Regions from separate parts of the Nitratireductor mangrovi genome, predicted to be linked through region 1. Evidence: predicted binding sites of a transcription regulator. Region 1 holds the regulator's gene; the other holds the start of a gene.
What was found. The regulator LexA, encoded in region 1, represses DNA repair genes until DNA is damaged. The targets are predictions, from matches to a motif close to TGTTCNNNNTGTGTTCNG.

Region 1 (7,288 bases):
AGAAAGCGCCGGCGAACTCGGGATGGACGTGCTGGTCGAGGTCCACGACGAAGCCGAGACCGAGCGCGCGCTCAAGCTTGCCTCGCCGCTGATCGGCATCAACAACCGCGACCTCAGGACATTCGAGGTGAGCCTCGCCACATCCGAGCGGCTTGCGCGGCTGGTGCCCGACGACCGCACCCTGGTCGGCGAAAGCGGCATTTTCACCCATGCCGACTGCCGGCGGCTTGCCGCGAGCGGCATCAATGCGTTCCTGGTCGGCGAAAGCCTGATGCGCCAGGATGACGTCGCGGCGGCGACGCGATCGCTGATCGGCGGCGCATCCGAGCCGGTGCGCAGCGCGGGCTGAGGCATCGATGACCAAGGCCCGCCTCACCCATATCGGCGCCAGCGGCGAAGCGCATATGGTCGATGTCGGCGACAAGGCCGAGACCGAACGCGTCGCCGTCGCCGAAGGCGCGGTGACGATGGATGCGGCCACGCTGCGGACGATCCTCGCCGGCGACGCCAGGAAAGGCGACGTGCTCGGCACGGCGCGGCTTGCCGGCATCATGGCCGCCAAGAAGACCCACGAACTGATCCCGCTCTGCCACGCTCTGCTCCTGAGCAAGGTCTCCGTCGACATCGAGCCGGACGAGGCTTTGCCCGGACTGCGCGTCCGCGCCATGGCGAAACTCAAGGGCCGCACCGGCGTCGAGATGGAGGCGCTGACCGCGGTCGCCGTCGCCTGCCTGACGATCTATGACATGGCCAAGGCGATCGACCGCGGCATGGCCATCACAGGCGTCCGCCTCATCGAAAAGACCGGCGGCAAATCAGGCGACTGGCGCGTTCCGGACGACGGTCGATGAGCCTGCTTCCGGTTGAGATCGCGCTGGAACGGCTTCTTTCGGGCGCCAGCCGGCGACCCGCCGAGACGTTGGCGATCGCCGAATGTGCCGGCCGGGTGCTCGCTGCCCCCTTGATGGCCCTGCGCACGCAGCCTCCCTTCCCCGCCTCGGCAATGGACGGCTACGCCATCCGCGCCGCCGACGTCGAGACAGTGCCGGTCATGCTGACGGTGATCGGCCAGGCACCCGCCGGGCTGCCGTTTGACAGGGTGGTCGGACCTGGCGAAGCTGTGCGCATCTTCACTGGCGGCGTCGTGCCGGAGGGTTCCGACACGGTACTGATCCAGGAAAACACGCGCCCGATCAACGGACACACGGTCGAGGTTACCGAAACAGTCGTCCGCGGGAAAAACATCCGCCGCAAGGGGCTCGACTTCGAGGCCGGCGAGAGCCTGCTCGAGGCCGGCCGCGTCCTTGACGCCGCCGCGCTATCGCTGGCCGCGGCCGCCAATCATGCCCGACTCGACGTCGTCTCGCGGCCGCTTGTGGCGATCCTCGCCACTGGCAACGAACTGGTTCCGCCCGGCAGCGAAGTCGGCCCCGGCCAGATCGTCGCTTCCAACATGTATGGCGTGGCCGCGATCGCGCGGGAGGCCGGCGCCCGCGTGCTCGACCTCGGCATTGCCGCCGACCGCGACGAGGCGATCGAGGCCGCCCTTGCCCGCGCCGTCGATGCCGACGCCGACATCATCGTCACCATAGGCGGCGCCTCGGTGGGCGACCACGACCTTGTCCAGCAGGCGCTAAGGGCGCATGGCGCGGCGATCGATTTCTGGAAGATCGCCATGCGGCCCGGCAAGCCGCTGATGGCGGGCATGCTCGGCGGTCGCCACGTGCTCGGCCTGCCCGGCAACCCGGTCGCAAGCCTCGTCTGCTCGCACGTCTTCCTCAAACCGCTGATTGCCCGGCTCGCAGGCCGCCCGGCGCCCGACGGACCGGTCCCCGGTTTTATCGGCGCCGATCTTCCCGCCAACGATCTCAGGCAGGACTATCTGCGCGCCATCGCGGTGAGGGAAGGCGGCCGGCTCGTGGCGCGGCCCTCGCCGATCCAGGATTCCTCTATGCTCAGGGTGCTGGCCGACGCCAACGCCCTGATCGTCCGCCCGCCGCACGCGCCGGCGGCTCAGGCCGGCGCGCCCTCCGCGTTGCTGATGTTACGCTGAACAAAGCGTAAACGCATTCACTAAAATTTAAATGGTTGCGGAACAAGACTGGAACAGATAGTGTTTGTTCTGGTTTTGTTTATGAACGATTCCCTTGGGGGCCCGAATGCTGACGCGGAAGCAACACGAACTCCTGCTCTTCATTCATGAGCGTCTGAAGGAGACCGGCATTCCGCCCTCCTTCGACGAGATGAAGGAGGCGCTCGACCTTGCCTCCAAGTCCGGCATTCACCGGCTGATCACCGCTCTGGAGGAGCGCGGATTCATTCGCCGGTTGCCCAACCGCGCCAGGGCGCTCGAAGTGATACGGCTTCCCGATTCCATCGCGCCGGGACTTGGCGCGCCGCGCAAGTTCTCGCCAAGCGTGATCGAGGGTGGCAAGCCGAAACCCGCGGCCCCGCCGCCGTCGGGCAATGACGACGACGCGGCCTCGGTCTCGGTGCCGGTCATGGGGCGCATCGCCGCCGGCGTGCCGATCGACGCCATCCAGCATCAGACCCATTCGGTCGCCGTGCCGCCGGAAATGCTTTCCGGCGGCGAGCATTTCGCGCTCGAGGTCAAGGGCGATTCGATGATCGAAGCCGGCATTCTCGACGGCGATACGGTCATCATCCGCAGCATCGGCACCGCCAATCCCGGCGACATCGTCGTCGCCCTGGTCGACGATGAGGAGGCAACGTTGAAGCGCTTCCGCCGCAAGGGCGCCTCGATCGCGCTCGAGGCTGCCAACCCGGCCTACGAAACCCGCATCTTCGGGCCCGACCGGGTCAAGGTTCAGGGCCGGCTCGTCGGTCTCATCCGCCGCTACTGACCCGCTGGCTGCCGTCGCTCGTCAGTCCTCGCCCCTTCGGTAGGGCGGCAGGCCGCGCGCCTCGCGTGAGAAGCGCCGGTGGTCGTGCCATGGGCGAAACGGCTCCGAAATGGCGAATTCCGCGCTCGCTTGGTTCGTACCGGCGTCGAAGTGGACGGCCAAGCTGCCGCGCCGCGCCAGGTCGCGTGCCGTCACCACCAGCACCTTGCTGTCGCCGCACGGATCTTTTGCCGTCGCATCCTCGATAATGATGATTGCGGCTATCGCGCAGAACGGCGCAGCGGTCTCGGCAGTGGCGGACTGAACGATGACGGCCCCGCCGGCATGGCGCGCGATGCAGGTGTCGTCCGCGCAGATGAAAGCGTCGCCAGAACCATCTGCGGCTCCCAACAGCGAGGATGCTTCGGCATCCTTGGAGGTTTCGGGCTTCACCAGCCGCTCCGACGCCAGCGCCTTCTGCCAGATGCCGACCGTGAAGCCGTTGGGTCGCGACCTGCTGACCGCCAACCCGCCATCCGACCGCGCCAGGGCCAGCAGCTTGCCATCCTCAGAAACAAGCAGATCAGGATGCCGGCCCGCCAGCATCGCCGCCAGTCCGGCGACGGCCAATGGGACTGCGATCAAGCGCAGCCGCGTCGTGGCAACGGTGGCCACGATCAGGGCGGCCGTCAGCCACAGCAGAGCAGCCGGTGAGATCGCTCCAACTGCGTCGAACGGCGTGCGTTCGGCGACCCAGTCGGCTATCGCCACCATGGCCGATATCCCCTGCCCCATCACCCGCAATGCCGGCCCTTCGAGGCCCAGGGGCATCAGCACGCCCGCGATCACTGCGAACGGCATGACGATCAGCGAAACGACCGGCATCGCGGCAAGGTTGGCGATCAGCCCCAGCGGCGCCGCCCGGTGAAAATGCCAGACAGCAAAGAGCGTCGTGGCGCCACCGGCAATCAGGGACGTCATTGCCAGTCCGGTGGTGTAATAGGCCGCGCGGCTTGCAAGCCGGCGGACGAGGCCGGCTTCGGGCGACCAGTCGCGCCGGGGCGCGGCCGCCGCCCGCTCGGCCCAGGCGGCGTAAGCGGCAATCAGTGCCGCGGTGGCCGCGAACGACATCTGGAAGGAGGGACCAACCACCTCGTGCGGGGCGATCGCGATGATGATCATCGCTGCGATTGCCAGGTTGCGCATGGTGATCGCCCCCCGGTCGAAGAGCAGCGCGACCAGCATCACGGCGATCATGATGAAGCTGCGTTGCGCCGCGACTGCCGCTCCCGATACCAGGAGGTAGTAGCTGGCGGCGACCAGGGCCGCAGCGGCGGCGTATTTCTTTACCGGATGTCGCGAGGAAAACCCCGGCAACGCGGCAAACAGCGCCCTCAGCGCCAGCATCACCGTCCCCGCAACCAGCGCCATGTGCAGTCCCGAGATCGACAGCACGTGGGCCAAGCCCGCCTTGCGCAACGCCTCGTTGGTCTCTTCCGGAATGCCGGCGCGGACACCCGCAATGAGGGCGGCCGCGACCTCGCCGGCCGCGCCGTCGAGATGGCGGCGGATGCGCGCCGCGATGGCCTCGCGCATATTGGCAACCCGGGCCGCCCAGTGGCGGCGAACATTGCTGTCCGGCGCCGCCTCGATGCGCCGCGGATCGCCGAGGAAAAAGCCGGTCGCGCCGATCCCGGCCATATAACTTTCGAAAGCGAAATCGTAGCCATGGGGGCGCACCGGCCCCGATGGCGGGAACAGCCTGACGACGCCTTCGATCCTGTCGCCGGCCGCCACGCCGGGATCGTTTCGCGCTGATGCACGGATACGGTCGGGCGCGTAGCGCAGGAGTGGGCGCCGCGTCGCCTCGACGTCGACCGTGAGCCGCGTGCGCCCGCTCGCCTGGTGTTCGACCGCAACGACGCGGCCGGTCAGCACCGTCGACACGGAGGAGCCGAGCATCGCGGTGCCGGCGCGCCAGGCCTCGATCTTGCCAGCCGCCAGCCCGAGGCAGACGACGAGGAGCGCCGTACAGAGGAATGCCAGATGGCGTTTCGCAGCCAAAGCCTGGCGTAGCGCGACGACGGCGAGCATCAGCCCGGAGACAAAGGGCCAGCCCGGTTCCACCGGGAGGGCAAAATAGGTTGCCGCGCCTGCCCCGAGGCAGACCGGCAGCAGCAGGAACGGTGTCCCGCGCGCTTGTTCCAGTTCCAGAGCCGCGGGGATGCCCGCCGCAACGTGCGCCGGCCAGGCTGAGAGCCGGACGGCAAGCGTTCTCTGCGACCGCAGGGGCATGCCATCGGCGCGCACCGGCAACCCGGCTTGCGGCGCGTCGCCGGCTTCAACGCCGATCCGGCTGCGACTGTCGCTGGCGAGGACCATCCCTGCCCGCCTCCCGCAACACCCCTTCTTGCACCCCGAGCCACCTATGCTACATGAACGCCAGCCAAAATCACCCGTACGCACCTCCGGTAACGTTCGGCGCAGCGAATTCCTGGACATTCTCATGAGCAAGACCGTCGTCACGCGCTTTGCGCCCTCGCCAACCGGCTATTTGCACATTGGCGGCGCACGCACGGCGTTGTTCAACTGGCTCTACGCGCGGCACACCGGCGGCAAGATGCTGCTGCGCATCGAGGACACCGACCGCGAACGCTCGACCGATGCGGCGACCGCGGCGATCCTCGACGGCCTGGCATGGCTCGGGCTGCAATGGGATGGCGAGCCGGTATCGCAGGCCGGCCGGATCGGCCGCCACCGCGAAATCGCCGAGGAGCTGGTGCGCCGTGGCGAGGCCTATCATTGCTATGCCAGCCAGGCCGAACTGGAGGAAATGCGCGAAACGGCCCGTGCTGAAGGGCGCCCGCCGCGCTATGACGGGCGCTGGCGCGATCGCGACCCCTCGGACGCTCCGGCAGGTGTCAAGCCAGTCGTGCGCATCAAGGCGCCGCGCGAGGGCGAAACCGTCGTGGCCGATCGCGTTCAGGGAGAGGTGCGCTTCCCCAACAAGGACCTCGACGATTTCATCATCCTGCGCTCTGACGGCAATCCGACCTATATGCTCGCGGTCGTCGTCGACGATCACGATATGGGCGTCACCCACATCATCCGCGGCGACGACCACCTGACCAATGGCGCCCGCCAGACCATCATCTATCAGGCCATGGGCTGGGACGTCCCGGTGATGGCGCACATCCCGCTGATTCACGGGCCGGACGGCGCCAAGCTCTCCAAGCGCCATGGCGCGCTCGGCGTCGAGGCCTACCGCGCCATGGGCTACCTGCCGGTTGCCTTGCGCAACTACCTGGCCCGGCTCGGCTGGAGCCATGGCGACGACGAGATCATGTCGACCAAAGACATGATCGCATGGTTCGAGATCGAGGACATCAACAAGGGTGCTGCGCGCTTCGATTTCCAGAAGCTCGAAGCCGTCAACGGTGTCCACATCCGTGGCATGCCCGATGCCGAACTGCTCGATATCTTGGTCGCTACGCTACCGTATCTCGAAGGCGGAGAGGCCATCGCCGCCGCGCTGGACAATGGCAAGCAGGCCAGTCTGCTGGCAGCCATGCCCGGGCTGAAAGAGCGCGCCAAGACGCTTGTCGAATTGATCAACAATGCCGCCTATCTCTTTGTAAAAAGGCCTCTTTTGCCAGACGACAAGGCTGCCGAGATCATCGCCAAATCGCACGAGGTGTTGGAGGGCGCGAGGCGGTCACTGGAAGCGGTGAGCGGCGACTGGAGCGCGGAGACGACCGAAGCGGCGGTCCGCGCCTATGTCGCCGATTCAGGCGTCAAGCTTGGCGCCGTGGCCCAGCCGCTGCGCGCCGCGCTCACCGGCCGCACCGTCTCGCCCGGCGTGTTCGACGTCCTGGCCGTGCTCGGACGCGAGGAGAGCCTTGGGCGCATCGCCGACGCGCTCGACCGCTAGTTTCGGCGTCTTGCGTTTCAGGCCGATGGTGCCGGTGTTGCATCGCAGCATTAGGCTTTCGGTCAGCTTGGCACGGTGGCGGAAATAGGATAGCTAGAGCGCACTTTTCACGCCGCGATGTCCGTCGCGGAGCTGTTCCCGTTTGGCTGGCCATTTCAGACGAAGGAGTTCGCCCATGACTGATTCCACCGCAAAGCTCGAGATCGGCGGTAAGGAAATGGAGCTCAATGTCCGGCCAGGCTCGGTGGGCCCCAGCGTTGTCGACATCGCCGCGCTCTACAAGGAAACCGGGATGTTCACCTACGATCCCGGCTTCACCTCGACCGCGAGCTGCGAATCCAAGATCACCTATATCGACGGCGACGAGGGCGTGCTGCTGCATCGCGGCTATCCGATCGACCAGCTCGCCGAACATGGCGACTTTCTCGAGGTCTGCTACCTGCTGCTTTACGGCGAATTGCCGACCAAGGTGCAGAAAGAGGATTTCGACTACCGCGTCACGCGGCACACGATG
Region 2 (7,288 bases), 1.6 Mb from region 1:
CTGGCCGTAAGCGACGACGACGGCGACATCCGCGCCCAGATCGACAAATGCCCGCTGTTCGTCCTTGTCGCGCAACGTGTCCGGGGTACGGACTTCAACGCCCAATTCCTCGGCGGCGCGATGCACCGGCGACTTCGTCAATTCGAGCCCGCGCCGCCCGGCAGCGCGCGGCGGCTGGGTATAGACGGCCGCGATCTCATGCCCGGCAGCCGCGACAGCCCTGAGCGTCGGCACGGAAAAGTCCGGCGTCCCCATGAAAATGAGGCGAAAAGTCATGCGTACCCGTCCGGCCTATCCAGAGATGGCGCCCGCACAATCGGCGCGCCGCACGCTTCAAACGGCTTTAGGAGCCTGACGTCAAGTTTCTATCCGACCATACGGCCGGACGGGCGCTCGCGGGCCAGCTTGCGAAACCTCTTCACCACCATGTCGCGCTTCAGCCGCGACAGGTAGTCGATGAAGAGCACGCCGTTCAGATGATCGATCTCGTGCTGCAGGCAGGTCGCGAGCAGGCCCTCGGCCTCGATCTGCCTTCTCTCGCCGTCGATGTCGACGTAGTCGACCGTCACCGCAGCCGGCCTCTCGACCTCGGCGTAATAGTCGGGAATCGAGAGGCAGCCCTCCTCATAGGTCGAGCGCTCATCGGCGGAGGCAACGATCTCGGGGTTGATGAAGATGCGCGGCTCGCGCGGCTCTTCCTCCTTGGAGACATCGATCACAAGCATGCGCAACGGTTCACCGACCTGGATCGCGGCAAGTCCGATGCCCGGCGCGTCATACATGGTCTCCAGCATGTCGTCGGCAAGCTTCCTCACACCCCCGTCGACGCGCTCCACGGGCTTGGAGACCTGGCGCAGGACGGGGTCGGGCAAAAGGATGAGCGGCTTGAGCGACATGGCATTCAGGTAGTCGGTGGCTTGTAGGGCGTCAACTGTCGCGATTCATCCTGTTCCTGTTTTGATCTTCTGACCCGGTACCGAATCGGCTAGGGTCGAGTGATGGATCAGCTTCTGCCAATCTTTTCGGCCCCGCTCGCCCAGCTGGGCAACTCGACGATCACTGTCGGCCATGCGCTTGTAGGCGGCGCGGCTGTTCTCGTCCTGCTTCTGGCAGGACTGGCGATTGCCTTGTGGCGCAGTGCGCGAGCCCGCACCCTGGCTGCGGCCGAAGCCGCTGAACATGCCCGCGCGGCGGAAGCGCGCATGGCCGAGATCACCCGTGCGCAGTCCGAGATGCAGGGCCGCATGGCGACCATTGCCGACGTCTTCGGGGCGCGTCAGGGCGAGCTCAACAAGGCGATTTCGGACCGGCTCGACTCCATGACCGGGCGTCTGGGCCAGTCGATGAGCGAGCAGGCCCGAGCCACCCACGAAAGCCTCTCGAAGCTGCAGGAGCGGCTCGCGGTCATCGACACGGCACAAGGCAACATCCAGTCGCTTGCCGGCCAGGTGGTGCAACTGCAGCAGATTCTCGCCAACAAGCAGACCCGCGGTGCCTTCGGCCAGTCGCGCATGGAAGCGATCATCGCCGACGGATTGCCGTCGAGCGCCTACGAGTTCCAGGCCACGCTTTCCAACGGCAACCGTCCCGACTGCCTGGTCAGGATGCCGAACGATGCGCCGTCGCTGGTGATCGACGCCAAGTTTCCACTGGAATCGTGGAACGCCATCCGCGCCGCCGCCGACGCCGAAAGTCCCGATGCCGAGAAGCAGGCGACACAGGCCTTCCGGCGCGACATCGACGTGCATATCAAGGCCATCGCTGACCGCTATTTCATTCAGGGCGAGACGCAGGACACGGCGTTCATGTTCGTGCCGTCGGAATCGATCTTCGCCGAGATCCACGAGAATTTCGAGGCGCTTGTGCAGCGCGCCCATCGCGCCCGCATCGTCATCGTGTCGCCGTCGCTCCTGATGCTGTCGATCCAGGTAATCCAGGCGGTGCTCAAGGATGCCCGCATGCGCGAGCAAGCGCACCTCATTCAGGGCGAGGTGGTGCGGCTGATGGAGGATGTCGGCCGGCTCGACGACCGGGTGCGCAAATTGCAGGCGCATTTCTCGCAGGCGAACCGCGATATCGACATGATCCTGACCTCGACGGAAAAGGTCACCAAGCGCGGCCAGAAGATCGAGGCGCTGGAATTGGGCACCGTCGAGGGCGAAGGAGAAAGTCGCGGGGTCAGCCAGGTCGCGGAAACCAAGTCCGGGTCGCTAAGGCTGCGGGTCGTCGAGGGCGACGACTGACCGTGACACCGGCCGCCAGTCCGACGCGCGGCGCCGGTGTCGCTTTTGGCCAGAACGGATGCGGTCGCCGCTTCAATCCGCGACCGATTGGCCTTAGACATTCGCCATGTCGAAACGAATCGCCGGCCCAGAGATCGAACGCCTGATCCAGCTGCTTGCCAAGGTGCCGGGCCTCGGGCCGCGCTCGGCGCGACGGGCGGCGCTGCAACTGATCAAGAAGAAGGAACAGCTGCTCTCGCCGCTCGCGGCGGCGATGGCAGAAGCGGTCGACGCGGTGCGCATCTGCTCGAACTGCGGCAACGTCGACACCTGCGATCCCTGCACGGTCTGCACCGACCCGCGCCGCGACGGCGCCACCATCATCGTGGTCGAGGACGTTGCCGATCTCTGGGCGCTGGAACGCGCCGGGGCCATGAATGCGCGCTATCACGTTCTGGGCGGCACGCTGTCGCCGCTCGACGGCATCGGCCCCGACGAGCTCAACATCAAGGCGCTGATCGACAGGGTCGCCGGGGGCGGTGTGAGCGAACTGATCCTGGCCGTCAACGCCACCGTCGAAGGCCAGACCACCGCGCATTACATCACCGACCAGCTCTCGGGGCTCGAAGTGCGCGTGACCCGACTCGCCCACGGCGTTCCGGTCGGCGGCGAACTCGACTATCTCGACGAGGGCACGCTGTCGGCGGCACTGAAATCGCGGACAGCGTTTTGAGGATGGTCCCGGATTTGACTGGCTTCGAGCGGATCGGCCAGACTGTCATGATGCGTTCTCAGACACCATTTTCCCGCCTGCCGGCACTCTTGGCGCTCGTGCTGGTCTTCGTTGTCTCGCTTGCGGCCCCTTCCCTCGCCGCCTCGATCGGCCAGCAGTTCCGCGCCTGGCTCGAAAGCGATCTGTGGCCGGCTGCCAAGACGAACGGCGTGTCGCGACAGACCTTCGATGCGGCCTTCGACGGCGTTTCGCCTAATCTGAAGCTGCCCGACCTCGTCCTGCCCGGCCAGAAGCCGACCACACCGAAGGCGCAGCATCAGGCCGAGTTCCGCTCACCGGCGGTCTATTTCGCCGAAAACACGGTCCGCGGCGTGACGGCCGGCGGACGGTCGCGCGCCGGCAAGCATCGCCAGACATTGGCTGCGATCGAAAAGCGCTACGGCGTGCCCGCCGGCATCATCCTCGCCATCTGGGGGCGCGAATCGGCGTTCGGCCGCGCCAAGATCCCGCACGACGCCTTCGAGGTGCTGGGCACCAAGGCGTTCCTGTCGACACGCAAGGACATGTTCCGCGTCGAGGTGCTATCCGCCCTGGTGATGGCCGAGCGCGGCAGGATTTCACCGAGGGCGATGAAATCGTCTTGGGCCGGCGCGCTCGGACAGCCGCAATTCCTGCCGAGTTCCTATCTGAAACATGCCGCCGATGGCGACGGCGACGGGCGCATCGACATCTGGAGTTCGGAGGCCGATACGCTGGCCTCGATCGCCAGCTACCTGCGCAACCACGGCTGGGTGACCGGTCGCGACTGGGGCTTCGAGGTGACGGTGCCGGACGGCGTTTCCTGCGCGCTAGAAGGACCGGACCGGGGCCGAAACATTTCGGATTGGGCGGCAATGGGCATCGAGCGCGTCGGCGGGCGACCGTTTCCCGATCACGAGGCGCGCGGGGTCGGATATCTGATGATGCCGGCGGGGCGCCACGGCCCGGCTTTCATCGTGACGCCGAACTTCTACGTTCTCAAGGAATACAACGAGAGCGACGTCTACGCGCTGTTCGTCGGGCATGCCGCCGACCGCATAAGCTATGGCGACAAAGGCTTTTCGGGCTCCTGGGGCAAGGTCGGAGGGCTCGATCGTTCCGACATTTCGGCGATGCAGCGGGGCCTGGAGCGGCTTGGCCACGATGTCGGCGGGGCGGACGGGCTTGCCGGGTTCAAGACGCGGCGCTCGATCGGAAAATGGCAGGAAAACAACGGCTTGAAGCCGACCTGCTTCCCGGACGCGGCCCTGGTGCGCGCCCTGCGCTGAGCCCGGAAGCTGCGGTTCGGCACCGCGATTTCGGGCCGGAAGCCGCGGGTTTTCTGCCGGAAAATCGCAAAAATCCGGGGATTCGGAACCCGAACTCCGAGGTTTCAGGACCTCAGGCGGCGTCGGCCAGCGCCCGCCGGACGTCGGCCAGGATCCCGAAGGATTTCAGCCGCGCGGCATGATCGAAAATGTTACCGGTGACGATCAGTTCGTCGGCCCCGGTGCGGGCGGCAAAACCGGCGATTCCGGTTCGCACCGTCTCGGGCGAGCCGACCACGGCGCAGGAAAGGGCAAGATCGAGCATCGAGCGGGCGGCCGGGTCGAGCGTCTCCTCGTAATTGGCGACCGGCGGCGGCAGCTTGCCGGGACGGCCGGAGCGCAGATTGACGAAGGCCTGCTGCTGCGAGGAGAAGAGCAGCCGCGCCTCCCCGTCGGTGTCGGCGGCAAAGACGCTCATGCCGAGCATGACGTAAGGCTTGTCGAGCTGCGCCGACGGCTCGAAACGCTCGCGGTAGATCGCGACCGCGCTTTCCAGTTCCGCCGGCGCGAAATGCGAGGCGAAGGCATAGGGCAGGCCGAGCGCGGCGGCGAGCTGCGCGCCATAGAGGCTGGAACCCAGAATCCAGATCGGCACGTCGAGACCGGCGCCGGGCACGGCACGCACGCGCTGGCCTTCCTCGGCGGCGCGGAACCAGCCGATCAGCTCGACGACGTCCTGCGGAAAGGCGTTGGGGTCGGCATTGAGCCCGCGCCGCAGCGCGCGGGCGGTCGCCATGTCGGTGCCGGGCGCGCGGCCGAGGCCGAGGTCGATGCGGCCGGGATAGAGCGCGGCCAGCGTGCCGAAGGCCTCGGCGACCATCAGCGGCGCATGGTTGGGCAGCATGATGCCGCCGGCGCCGACACGGATGGTCGAGGTCGCGGCGGCGACCTGGCCGATCACCACTGCGGTCGCCGCGCTGGCGATGCCGGGCATGTTGTGATGCTCGGCGAGCCAATAACGCTCGTAACCCCATTTCTCGGCATGCCGGGCAAGGTCGAGCGTGTTTTTCAGCGACTGCGCGACGTCGCTGCCTTCGGCGACGGGCGCGAGGTCGAGAACCGAAATCGGGATCATTCTTTCACCTTGCCTCAGCACGAGGGGACCGCGGCCGGCGCCAACCGAGCCAACGACGAGCGCGAGGCCCACCCGAGGGCTTCACGCGTCACATGCGAATCCGGCGTCGACCGGGTCCGGATCAGAACGGCAGCTTGAAGCCGGGCGGGATCGGCAGACCGGCGGTGAGTTCCTGGGTCTTCTTCTGCATCATCGCCTCGGCCTTGGCCTTGGCGTCGTTGTGGGCGGCGAGGATCAGGTCCTCAAGGATCTCGACGTCGTCCTCCTTGAACAGGGACGGGTCGACCTTGAGCGCCTTCATCTCGCCCTTGCCGCTGAGCGTGACCTGCACGAGACCGCCACCGGCCTGGCCGGAGGCCTCCATCTCGGCGATCTCCTTCTGCATGGCCTCGAACTTCGCCTGCATTTCCTTGGCCTTGCCCATAAGGCCCATCAGATCCTTCATCTTGCCGTTCCTCAATTGGTCAGGATTCGTCGTCTTCGTCGTCGCCGGGCGGCGGCGCGGGCGCCATGTCGTCCTCGGCCGCCTCCGGAATGCGCACGTCGATGATGCGCGAGCCGGGGAAGCGCGACAGGATGGCGGCCACCTCGGGGTCGGCGCGGGCGTCGAGGATGGCGCTTTCGCGCTTGCCGGCCTCGATCTCGGCGATGGTGTCGCCGCCGCGCTCGCGCGACAGCGACACGATCCAGCGCCGCCCGGTCCATTGCTGCAGCTTGGCGGTGATGTCGCCCAGAAGCGTCTTGGGCGCCTCCTCGGTGAGGCTGACCTCGAGCCGGCCCGGCTCGATCTTCACCGGCCGCACGCAGCGCTTGACCAGCACCTTGAAGGCGAGGTCGCGATGACGGTCGGCCAGCGCGGCAATGTCGGCGACCGAAGCGACACGGACGGTCTCGGCTGCCGGTTCCGGCTCGGGCGCGGCCGGGGGCGGCTCGAATTGCGGCGACGGTTCGGACGCGGCCAGCCGCAAGGTCGCAGCGCCTCCGCCATTGCCGGATGCAACCGGCGTACGCTCGGCGACCGCCCTGACGCCGCCATTGCCGGACGGCTGGGGCGCGCGGCGCGGCGCGGCGCCCGCCGGGACGGCAGCATCGCCGCCGGCCTCGAGCCCCTTCAGCGCCTCGTCGAGCGTCGGCAAGGTGGCGGCGTGCGCAAGGCGGATCAGCACCATTTCGCCGGCATTGACCGGACTGTTCGAGCCCTGGACCTCGGAAATGCCCTTCAACAGCATCTGCCAGGCACGCGACAGATGGCGCACGGAAAGCGCTTCGGCGAATTGCGGGCCGCGCGCGCGCTCGTCCTCGGTGAGCGAGGGATCGTCGGCCGCCTCGGGCACGTATTTCAGGCGGGTGACGAGATGGGTGAATTCGGCAAGGTCGACCAGCACCACCGCCGGGTCGGCGCCGGCGTCGTACTGGGCGCGGAACTCGCCGAGGGCCTCGGCGATCTCGCCGGCCATCAGCTTTTCGAACAGGTCGATGACGCGTGCCCGGTCGGCGAGGCCGAGCATGCCGCGCACGGTTTCGGCGGTGACGCGGCCGGCGCTGTGGGCGATCGCCTGGTCGAAGATCGACAGCGCGTCGCGCGCCGAACCCTCGGCGGCACGGGTGATCATGGCGAGTGCTGCGTCGTCGGCCTCGATCTGCTCCTTGCCGGCGATGTCGCGCAGATGGCCGACCAGCACGCCGGCCTCGATGCGGCGCAGGTCGAAACGCTGGCAGCGCGACAGCACGGTGATCGGCACCTTGCGTATCTCGGTGGTGGCGAAGATGAACTTCACATGCGGCGGCGGCTCCTCCAGCGTCTTCAACAGGCCGTTGAAGGCCTGCGTCGACAGCATGTGGACCTCGTCGATGATGTAGACCTTGTAGCGCGCCGAGACCGGGGCGTAGCGGACCTGCTCGATGATGTCAC

Region 2: the regulator LexA is predicted to act here: its motif matches at 948-965, upstream of FQ775_RS22840 (DNA recombination protein RmuC).

What each region holds. Positions count from the first base shown of each region.
Region 1 covers NZ_CP042301.2:1,417,460-1,424,747, reverse strand. Annotated here, with positions in the region: gene trpC (indole-3-glycerol phosphate synthase TrpC) at 1-349, shown strand, start outside; gene moaC (cyclic pyranopterin monophosphate synthase MoaC) at 357-851, shown strand; gene FQ775_RS06985 (molybdopterin molybdotransferase MoeA) at 848-2,053, shown strand; gene lexA (transcriptional repressor LexA) at 2,160-2,864, shown strand; gene FQ775_RS06975 (ComEC/Rec2 family competence protein) at 2,886-5,369, opposite strand; gene gltX (glutamate--tRNA ligase) at 5,350-6,774, shown strand; gene gltA (citrate synthase) at 6,950-7,288, shown strand, end outside.
Region 2 covers NZ_CP042301.2:4,643,913-4,651,200, reverse strand. Annotated here, with positions in the region: gene fmt (methionyl-tRNA formyltransferase) at 1-276, opposite strand, end outside; gene def (peptide deformylase) at 366-896, opposite strand; gene FQ775_RS22840 (DNA recombination protein RmuC) at 999-2,243, shown strand; gene recR (recombination mediator RecR) at 2,350-2,955, shown strand; gene FQ775_RS22830 (lytic murein transglycosylase) at 3,003-4,262, shown strand; gene FQ775_RS22825 (LLM class flavin-dependent oxidoreductase) at 4,375-5,376, opposite strand; gene FQ775_RS22820 (YbaB/EbfC family nucleoid-associated protein) at 5,498-5,821, opposite strand; gene FQ775_RS22815 (DNA polymerase III subunit gamma/tau) at 5,841-7,288, opposite strand, start outside.